Regions from separate parts of the Paenibacillus sp. P46E genome, predicted to be linked through region 1. Evidence: predicted binding sites of a transcription regulator. Region 1 holds the regulator's gene; each other region holds the start of a gene.
The links. Region 1 encodes Rex, which represses fermentation and respiration genes when NADH is low (regulators of the CRP and FNR family bind a similar motif). Its sites were predicted from a motif close to TTGTGAAATATTTCACAA; they were not measured.
Positions count from the first base shown of each region.

Region 1 (2,208 bases):
AATCTCTATTTCTTCATCATTCAAATGAACCCCGTGAGCCACGAGAGCCGGGCGTGTGAACATCCCCAGCTTCTCCAGATGCGCTACCGGACGCAGACCGTAATCTGCGGCATTCTGCTCGACCTCCCGCCGGGTTTCGGACATGTGTGTATGCATTGGCAGGTTCAGGTCATGGGCAGCCTGTACAAATTTCACGAAAAATTCAGGAGGACAAGTGTAAGGGGCGTGCGGGGAAATCATCGTTGTGATTCTTCCATCCGCCTTTCCATGCCAGTTCCGCGCAAAGGCTATCGCCTCCACCAGCTTATGGTTCTGTACAACCTCCGGACAGAGGCCGATAACCCCGCGCATAAGCACGGCACGCATTCCCGATTGCTCAGAAACCTCAGCAACCCTGTCCATATGGTCATACATATCGAGGAAGGTGGTTGTACCACCCTTCAGCATTTCCAGCACAGACAAAGAGGTTCCCCAGTAGACATCGTCACTGGTGAATTTCTCTTCCATGGGCCACATCTTCTCCTGCAGCCAGTTCTGAAGGACCATGTCATCCCCATATCCGCGGAGCAGAGACATGGCCGTGTGGCCATGCGTGTTGACCAGACCCGGCATGAACAGCAGACGGCTGCCGTCAACGGTCTGTGTCCCTTCTTCAATGACAGGCTTGTCTTCTCCTATGTATGTGATGAGATCATTCTCTATAGTCATATAGCCGCTTAGAACCGGATTCACCGTACCCGGCACCAGAAATCGTCCATTTACAATGACAGTCTTATTGATGTTCATCTTCTACTTCGTCCTTTCCATCATGCAAATAATAGGCCAGACTCTGCAAATCGGTAGTAAAATCAGCAGCGTGAATCCGGATGTTAGACGGTGTCTTCAAGATTACAGGTGCAAAATTAAGGATCGCCTCAATGCCTGAATCCACCAGAATATCTGCAACATTCTGTGCTTCACTATCCGGTACAGTGATAATACCGATGCGGATACCCTGCTCGCGGATCGTGCTTCCCAGCTCTTCCATGGGCTGGACAACGAGTGAGTTGATTTTCTGCCCGACCTTAGGAGCATAGGAATCAAAAACAGCAGTGATTTTCATCGTGTCCTTCAAGTATGCATTGTAATTAGAGAGCGCATGGCCGAGATTACCAGCACCCACTAATGCCACGTTGATCTGCTGGTCAAGCTTCAGGATATGACGGATTTTCTCAATCAGGTATGACACATCATAGCCAATACCTTTTCTGCCGAAATCCCCGAAATAGGCCAAATCTTTGCGGATTTGCGCCGGATTCAGATCCAGTTTTTGTCCCAGTTCCTGGGAAGATACGGTGGAGATTTCACGCTTCAGAAGATCATTCAGGAAGCGCAGGTACACTGGAAGTCTGCGTACCACGGCCTCCGATATTTTATCCGATTTCATATTTTCTCCTCCTAAAAGTTTTGTGAGCAATGCATCATAGTATTACTTCGTACAAAACTCACTTCGTAAGCATATGCCAAGTTTTGTAAGCATAAGTACAATCCGTTCCCTGGCGTCTCAGCTTAAACCGGACACCAGAAGAACGGAGTTTCGTTATTCATTGGCTAGATTTGATATGATTGCAGGTTAAGATATGCTGCCGTCTTCGAGCCATTCTGCAATGCGCGGAACCATCTGATCCGTCAGCATATGCTCCATTTTGGGTCCAGGCAGCGAGTAGAGGAAATACTTTCCATAATAAGATTCGATCACCCTGGTATCATATACTATAACAATACCCCGGTCCTGGGCAGTACGCACCAGCCGGCCGAAACCCTGTTTGAAGCGGATAACCGCCTGGGGAACCGACAGCTTCATAAACGGGTTCTTTTTCTGAGCCTGAAGCAGCTCGGCCTTAGCTTCCGCAAGCGGATGGTTCGGCGGCTGAAAAGGCAGTCTGACAATGGCCAGACAGGTCAAAGCCTCACCCGGAATATCCACACCTTCCCAGAAGCTGCTTGTTCCGAGCAATACAGAGGCGGAGCTGTCCTGAAAACGCCGGATCAGCTTGCTCCGGCTGCCGCCTTCCACTCCCTGTCCCAGTACAGTTATATCCTCAGAGACGAGCGCCTCCTTCAGAGGATCAAAGACCTGGCGCAGCATTTTATAGGATGTGAAGAGCACCAGCATCCGGCCCCGTGTTGCTACAGCGGCCTCCGCCAATGAATGTACCAGCTTATCGA
Region 1 is NZ_LVYZ01000110.1:118,898-121,105, forward strand. It holds gene A3849_RS31560 (amidohydrolase) at 1-786, opposite strand, end outside; gene A3849_RS31565 (redox-sensing transcriptional repressor Rex) at 773-1,426, opposite strand; gene dinG (ATP-dependent DNA helicase DinG) at 1,613-2,208, opposite strand, start outside.

Region 2 (2,208 bases), on a different contig from region 1:
GACCGCAAAACATTGCGTGCCCGCAATCTGGCGACAGGCCAGGAATTCGATGACTCCTATGACAAGCTGATCATGACTACCGGTTCATGGCCGATTGTTCCCAAGCTGGAGGGCATGGAGCTTGACGGTATTCTCCTCTCCAAGAACTATAATCATTCCAACACCATCATCGAAAGAGCGCAGCAGGTAGACAGAATCACTGTTGTCGGCGCCGGGTATATCGGAGTCGAGCTGGTGGAGGCTTTTCAAATGAATGGCAAACAGGTTACGCTGATTGACGGCGAGGACCGTATCCTGAGCAAATATCTGGATGAAGAATTCACGACTCCTATTCAAAAATCGCTGGAGGATCACGGAATCACTCTTGCACTTGGCGAGAAGGTTAGCTCGTTTGTTGGCGAGAACGGCAAAGTGACCAAGGTAATCACCAGCAAAGGCGAGCATGAGACAGATCTGGTTATCCTTTGTATCGGATTCCGTCCGAATACCGAACTGCTGAAGGGTAAGGTGGATATGCTGCCTAACGGCGCGATTATCGTCAATGACTATATGCAGACCAGCCTTCCGGATATTTATGCCGCCGGTGACAGCTGTGCAATTCATTATAATCCAACCGGCAAACATGCCTACATTCCGCTGGCAACCAACGCTGTACGTATGGGAACACTGGTAGCCCGCAACCTGGTATCGCAGACGATCCCATACATGGGTACACAGGGAACTTCGGGAATTAAGATTTATGAAGATAATATTGCCGGAACCGGGCTGACAGAGGATGCCGCTATTGCAGAAGGAATGGATATCGAGAGTGTTCTGTTGACCGACAACTATCGTCCCGAGTTCATGCCAACCTTCGAGCAGGTGCAGCTAAAAGTGGTCTATGACCGCTCGACCCGCCGCATTCTCGGCGCACAGATCATGTCCAAGATGGATCTGACACAGTCGATCAATACCGTGTCGGTGTGCATTCAGAATAAAATGACTGTGGACCAGCTGGCCTTCATCGATTTCTTCTTCCAGCCGCACTACAACAAGCCGTGGAATTTCTTGAATACAGCGGGACTTCAAGCCCTGCCTGCAGCAGTTGCCCGTAAGGAAACCGTAACCGTCTGAACCTAAGGCTGTCCCCGTAAGCCGGAGCCGATTTTGTGGCTCCGGCTTTTTGCTGTGCTCCAGCATTTTGGGGGTAACGGAGGATGTATCCTGCAGAAAATGGGGAATTCGTCTCTTCTGAGATAAAAATTATTCCGCAGCGGATGCTTTTGTGGTAAATTTGACATGTCAGTGAAAACTTTCACTTAGTTTTTGCAAGAGTGATATTTATCACGTAAATGTGTTAGTTGACACGCTACAATGGCATAAAGGAACAAATTTTAAGTAATTAGAAGGGGATAGGAATCATGGCTTATAACAAACCGCAGGGGATTGCCGAAGTCACGGTAGAGAACGGAATTAAGAAGGCACATAATTCACTCAGTACCGTACTTATTCTTGGCTTCTTGGGGGGAGCGTTCATTGCGCTCGGATTTTTGCTGGACATTCGCGTTATCGCAGGCGCACCGAAGGAATGGGGCTCTATCGCTAACTTTATCGGCGCTTCCGTGTTCCCGGTAGGTCTGATCCTGGTGCTGCTGGCCGGAGGGGAACTGCTGACCGGTAATATGATGGCTGTGCCGCTGGCATTTATGGCGAAGAAGATTTCGCTATGGGAAATGTTCAAGAATCTGGTGCTGATTACAATCAGTAATTTCGCCGGTGCCTTGTTCGTCGCTTATTTCTTCGGCCACGTTGTTGGCCTCACTGCAGATGGCGTGTATCTGGATAAACTGGTGGATATGGCCGGACACAAGATTGATGCCACCTTCCTGCAGGCCTTTGTTTCCGGTATCGGTTGTAACTGGCTCGTTGCTCTAGCGGTATGGCTCTCTTACGGAGCGGATAATTTCAGCGGTAAAATCCTCGGGATCTGGTTTCCGACCATGGCGTTTGTAGCTATCGGCTTCCAGCACGTTGTAGCTAACATGTTCCTTATCCCTGCTGCTATTTTTGAAGGTCACTTTACCTGGTCCCAGTATTTCGGCAATTTCGCTCCGGTCTGGCTGGGCAACCTCACAGGCGGCGCCATCTTTGTCGCTTTCGCATACTGGATGGCTTACCTGCGCAAAGCGCCAGCAGCTGTTCAATCGGTGGAAGGTATTTCTGCTGCCG
Region 2 is NZ_LVYZ01000033.1:208,255-210,462, reverse strand. It holds gene A3849_RS10490 (FAD-dependent oxidoreductase) at 1-1,113, shown strand, start outside; gene A3849_RS10485 (formate/nitrite transporter family protein) at 1,401-2,208, shown strand, end outside.
Region 2: A3849_RS10485 (formate/nitrite transporter family protein) is a predicted target of Rex. The motif match lies at 1,263-1,280, and genes of this name have one in related genera.

Region 3 (2,208 bases), on a different contig from region 1:
TCTTCTTCACTTGGTCAAAGATTGCTTCTTCAATGATAACTGCTTGCTCGGAAGCGCAGATCATACCATTGTCGAATGTTTTGGAAAGGATAAGGTCGGTTACTGCCTGATCGATATCTGCACTCTTTTCAATGAAGGCAGGTACGTTACCAGGACCTACGCCAAGAGCTGGTTTACCACAGCTGTAAGCTGCTTTTACCATTGCGGAACCGCCTGTTGCCAGGATCAGCGCTACGTCTGGATTGTTCATCAGTGCGTTTGTTTTGTCCATTGTAGGAAGCTCGATCCACTGAATGCAGTTCTCAGGAGCACCAGCTTTTACAGCTGCGTCATGGAGAATTTTGGCTGCTGCGGCGCTACACTCTTGCGCAGATGGATGGAAACCGAATATAATAGGGTTACGTGTCTTAGCAGCGATCAATGCTTTGAACATCGTAGTGGATGTTGGGTTAGTTACCGGTGTGATCCCCATAACGATCCCGACTGGTTCAGCAATCTTCTGGAAACTTTCGTATTGATTGTCTTCTACTACACCTACTGTTTTGTCATACTTAATGCCGTGCCAGATATATTCTGTTGCGAAGATGTTCTTCGTGATTTTGTCTTCATATACGCCGCGGCCTGTTTCTTCTACAGCCAGCTTTGCCAAGTACATATGCTTGTCGAGTCCTGCCAACGCCATTGCATGAACGATTGTGTTAACCTGCTCTTGATCCAGCTCCATATAAGCTTCTTGAGCTTTCTTTGCTTTATCCACCAAAGTCTGAATATACTCTTCAGCGGTGGTTTGTTTCACTTGGGCGGCGACTTCGTTCTTAACTGCCATCTCCCTCGTCCTCCTGTCAATTTTTAGGTTGTTTTTCTCTACACACTTATCTTATCACATTCTCCCACGGGTTGTATAGTGAAATCTTTCACAAAGTATAAAGTTTTTTTTGATTTGTTTTCAAAGCGCTTTCATTCGATCACATTCAGGATTATTTCCCATTTTATGTTTAAATTCAGCTTAATTTTTGTCGTTTATGCGAACGTGAATTTTTTCATTTGACATATTTCACTTTAAAACAGCTTTTCTGTACTTTGCCTCTATTAAAATAGCAAAAAGGACCGGAAAGTCTCCCGGCCTTTTAGAGATAGTACTATTTACATATATTCGCCCTTTTCCCCTGCGCTACTCTACCTTAATCGTATCAAAGAATTTCTGCTGTACGGTCTTGGCTGCAGCGTCAAGCTGGGTTTTGGAGTCTGTGCCTTTTTTGGAGAAGAGTTCCTGGATCACATTGGACATGGTTGCATAATAGTCCTGCGTATTATATTGCGCTTCAGGCTTTCCATCCAGCAGTGCCATAATATCCGGGTTATATTGATAGACAATATCGTACTTGTCATAGACTGCTTTGGTTTTTTTGCCAAAATCAGAATCGGCGGCATAGTAGTCCAGAAGCGGCGGAATAAAGTATTTGCCGTCAGCTTTGCGTTGCTGCAGAATGGCATCCAGTGCTTCAAGGCCTTTGTCAGAGAAGTAATCAAAAGTAATGTAGCGGAAAGCCATCTCCTGCTCATCTTTGCTAGCGTTCGGGTTGATGACCAGATAGTCGCCGCCGAGCACCCCCGTGTGCTTGCCGCCCTTTTCCGCAGCAGGCATTGGATAAGTAAGTACATCCTCCGGTTTCAGACCACCTTGATTCAGGGCTTGCTCAATCACACCATCCGAACCGGCCATAACCATCGCTGTGCGCCCCTGCTGAAATGCGCCAACGGCGTCACCCCAGCCCAGTGCCCAGTCTTGAGGAATAGCATTTACTTCCCATCTCAGCTTCTTATAGAAGTCCAGCGCCTTCACACCCGCATCAGAGTTAAAAGTAGCTACCACCTTGCCACTGTCAATCTTCTGGATTTCTCCGCCGGCTTCGAACAGGAAGTTGGTCCAGTTCCAGCCTGCTTCATTACCTTTACCCATTGGAGCAATACCAGAGATGCCTTTTTTGGGGTCTGCCACTCCTTTGGCGGTATTCAGCATGTCATCCCATGTCCAGTCCATGGCCGGAACAGCCACGCCCTTGTCATCAAGCATCTTCTTATTGATCATCGTAGTGGTAACATAGCCTTTCTGGGTGATGCCGTAGACTTTGCCGTCTATAATGAACTGGTTCTGCAGTACGGGATTGATCTGATCCTTGTATTCGTATTTATTCCAGAGATCGGTTA
Region 3 is NZ_LVYZ01000066.1:192,562-194,769, forward strand. It holds gene adhE (bifunctional acetaldehyde-CoA/alcohol dehydrogenase) at 1-826, opposite strand, end outside; gene A3849_RS25375 (ABC transporter substrate-binding protein) at 1,172-2,208, opposite strand, start outside.
Region 3: adhE (bifunctional acetaldehyde-CoA/alcohol dehydrogenase) is a predicted target of Rex. The motif match lies at 903-920, and genes of this name have one in related genera.

Region 4 (2,208 bases), on a different contig from region 1:
CAGCAAGCAATACCGTAGTCATCACCGTAGATTGGACGCATCAAATCGTCATTTTCATATTGAATTGAGCTGGTTTCGATGGAAACCTTAGCACAGAATTTTTTGAAGCCTTCTGGCAATTTTTCAGACCACAGTACAGTCAGGTTTGGCTCTGGAGCTGGTCCCAGATTGTACAGGGTGTGCAGGAAACGGAAGCTGTTCTTGGTTACGCGTGTAGTTCCGTCTACAGACATACCGCCAATGGATTCAGTAACCCAAGTTGGGTCTCCACTGAACAGTTCATTGTAATCAGGAGTACGCAAGAATTTAACAATACGCAGTTTCATGATGAAGTGATCTGTCAGTTCCTGTGCTTGTTCTTCAGTCAGTGTACCTTCTGCAAGGTCACGTTCTACATAGATATCAAGGAAAGAGGATACGCGTCCCAGGGACATTGCAGCACCGTTCTGTTCTTTGATAGCAGCCAGGTAACCGAAGTACACCCATTGGAAAGCTTCTTTAGCATTATTTGCAGGTTTGGAGATATCCATTCCATGCATTTCAGCCATCTTTTTCAATTCGCCAAGTGCACGAATCTGTTCAGAAATTTCTTCACGAAGACGAATAACACTTTCGGTCATGGAATCAACTTCAAGGTTGTTAAGGTCTTGTTTCTTTTCTTTGATCAGGAAATCAATGCCGTAAAGAGCTACACGACGGTAGTCACCGATAATACGGCCACGGCCGTAAGCATCAGGAAGACCAGTGATAATACCTGCTTTACGAACAGCTCTCATTTCAGAGGTATATGCATCAAATACGCCTTGGTTATGCGTTTTGCGGATGTTCGTGAACATTTCAACAATGTTTTGCGGAAGTTCGAAGCCGTAAGCCTTGGTAGCATCGATCATCATCTTGATTCCGCCGAAAGGTTGAATAGAACGTTTGAAAGGCGCATCTGTTTGAACACCGACAATTTGTTCTTTGTCTTTGTCAATATAACCAGGGTTGTGCGATACGATAGTGGATACGGTATTAACATCCACATCCAGCACACCGCCATTAGCAATTTCCTGCTTGGTCATTTCAGATACGATTTTCCATAGTTCAGTAGTATTGTAAGTAGGGCCTGCAAGGAAATCTTCCTTGCCAAGATAAGGCTTGATGTTCTTTTCAATAAAATCATTCACGTTTACTTTTCTGGACCATTTACCTTTTGCAAAACCGCGCCATCCAGACTTAACCTCTTGTACATCTTTTTCAATCACCGACATGCTAAATCCCTCCATTTATATTTAGTATATTTGTAGAGATCGCGGGCTTGAAGGTTAATCCCGTGTCTCGTGATCCCAAAAAGATCTGGTTGTTATAAATTTCACAATTGCATCTTCATAACCGGGACCGTTGTTTATATAAACATTTTAGTTTATTTTCTGAAAAAGGACTGTGACAAATATCACTCTTCCGGTGATATTTGTCACTTCCATCCAGTCCCATATTAACCTATAAACTCATTTTTTGCTAAACAACCGTTAATTAGTTATCGAATCTGCCGTAGAAAGCATTCCGGTATACATCAGCAAGTTCAGAAACCAGTGGCAGCTTAGGGTTGGCAGTTGTGCATTGGTCTTCAAATGCACGGTCAGCCAAGTAGTCTACACGGGATTCGAAATCCTTAGGATCGAAACCAAGTGCTTGGAACGACTCTTCAATGCCGAGTTTTTTGTTCATGTCGCGGATCGCGTTGATCAGGCTTGTTACACCTTCTTCAGTAGTGCGTGCTGGCAATCCCAGAATCCGTGCGATTTCAGCATAACGTTCGTCAGCTACAAAGTGAGAATATTTAGGGAACGAAGCGAACTTTGTAGGTTTTTTAGCGTTGTAGCGGATTACGTGCGGCATCAGAATCGCATTGGTGCGGCCGTGAGCGGTGTGATACTGTCCGCCCCATTTGTGCGCCAAGCTGTGGTTGATACCCAGGAATGCGTTGGCAAATGCCATACCAGCCAGCGTAGATGCGTTATGCATTTTTTCGCGGGCAAGTTTGTCGCCTTGCAATGCCGATTTTTCAAGGTATTGGAACACCAATTGGATAGCTTTGATAGCCAGACCATCCGAGTAGTCACTTGCCATTACGGAAACGTAAGCTTCGATGGCATGAGTCAATACGTCCATACCTGTATCAGCTACAGCTGTTTTTGGCAAGCTGTATACAAATTCAGGATCGAT
Region 4 is NZ_LVYZ01000066.1:189,251-191,458, forward strand. It holds gene pflB (formate C-acetyltransferase) at 1-1,253, opposite strand, end outside; gene adhE (bifunctional acetaldehyde-CoA/alcohol dehydrogenase) at 1,516-2,208, opposite strand, start outside.
Region 4: pflB (formate C-acetyltransferase) is a predicted target of Rex. The motif match lies at 1,343-1,360, and genes of this name have one in related genera.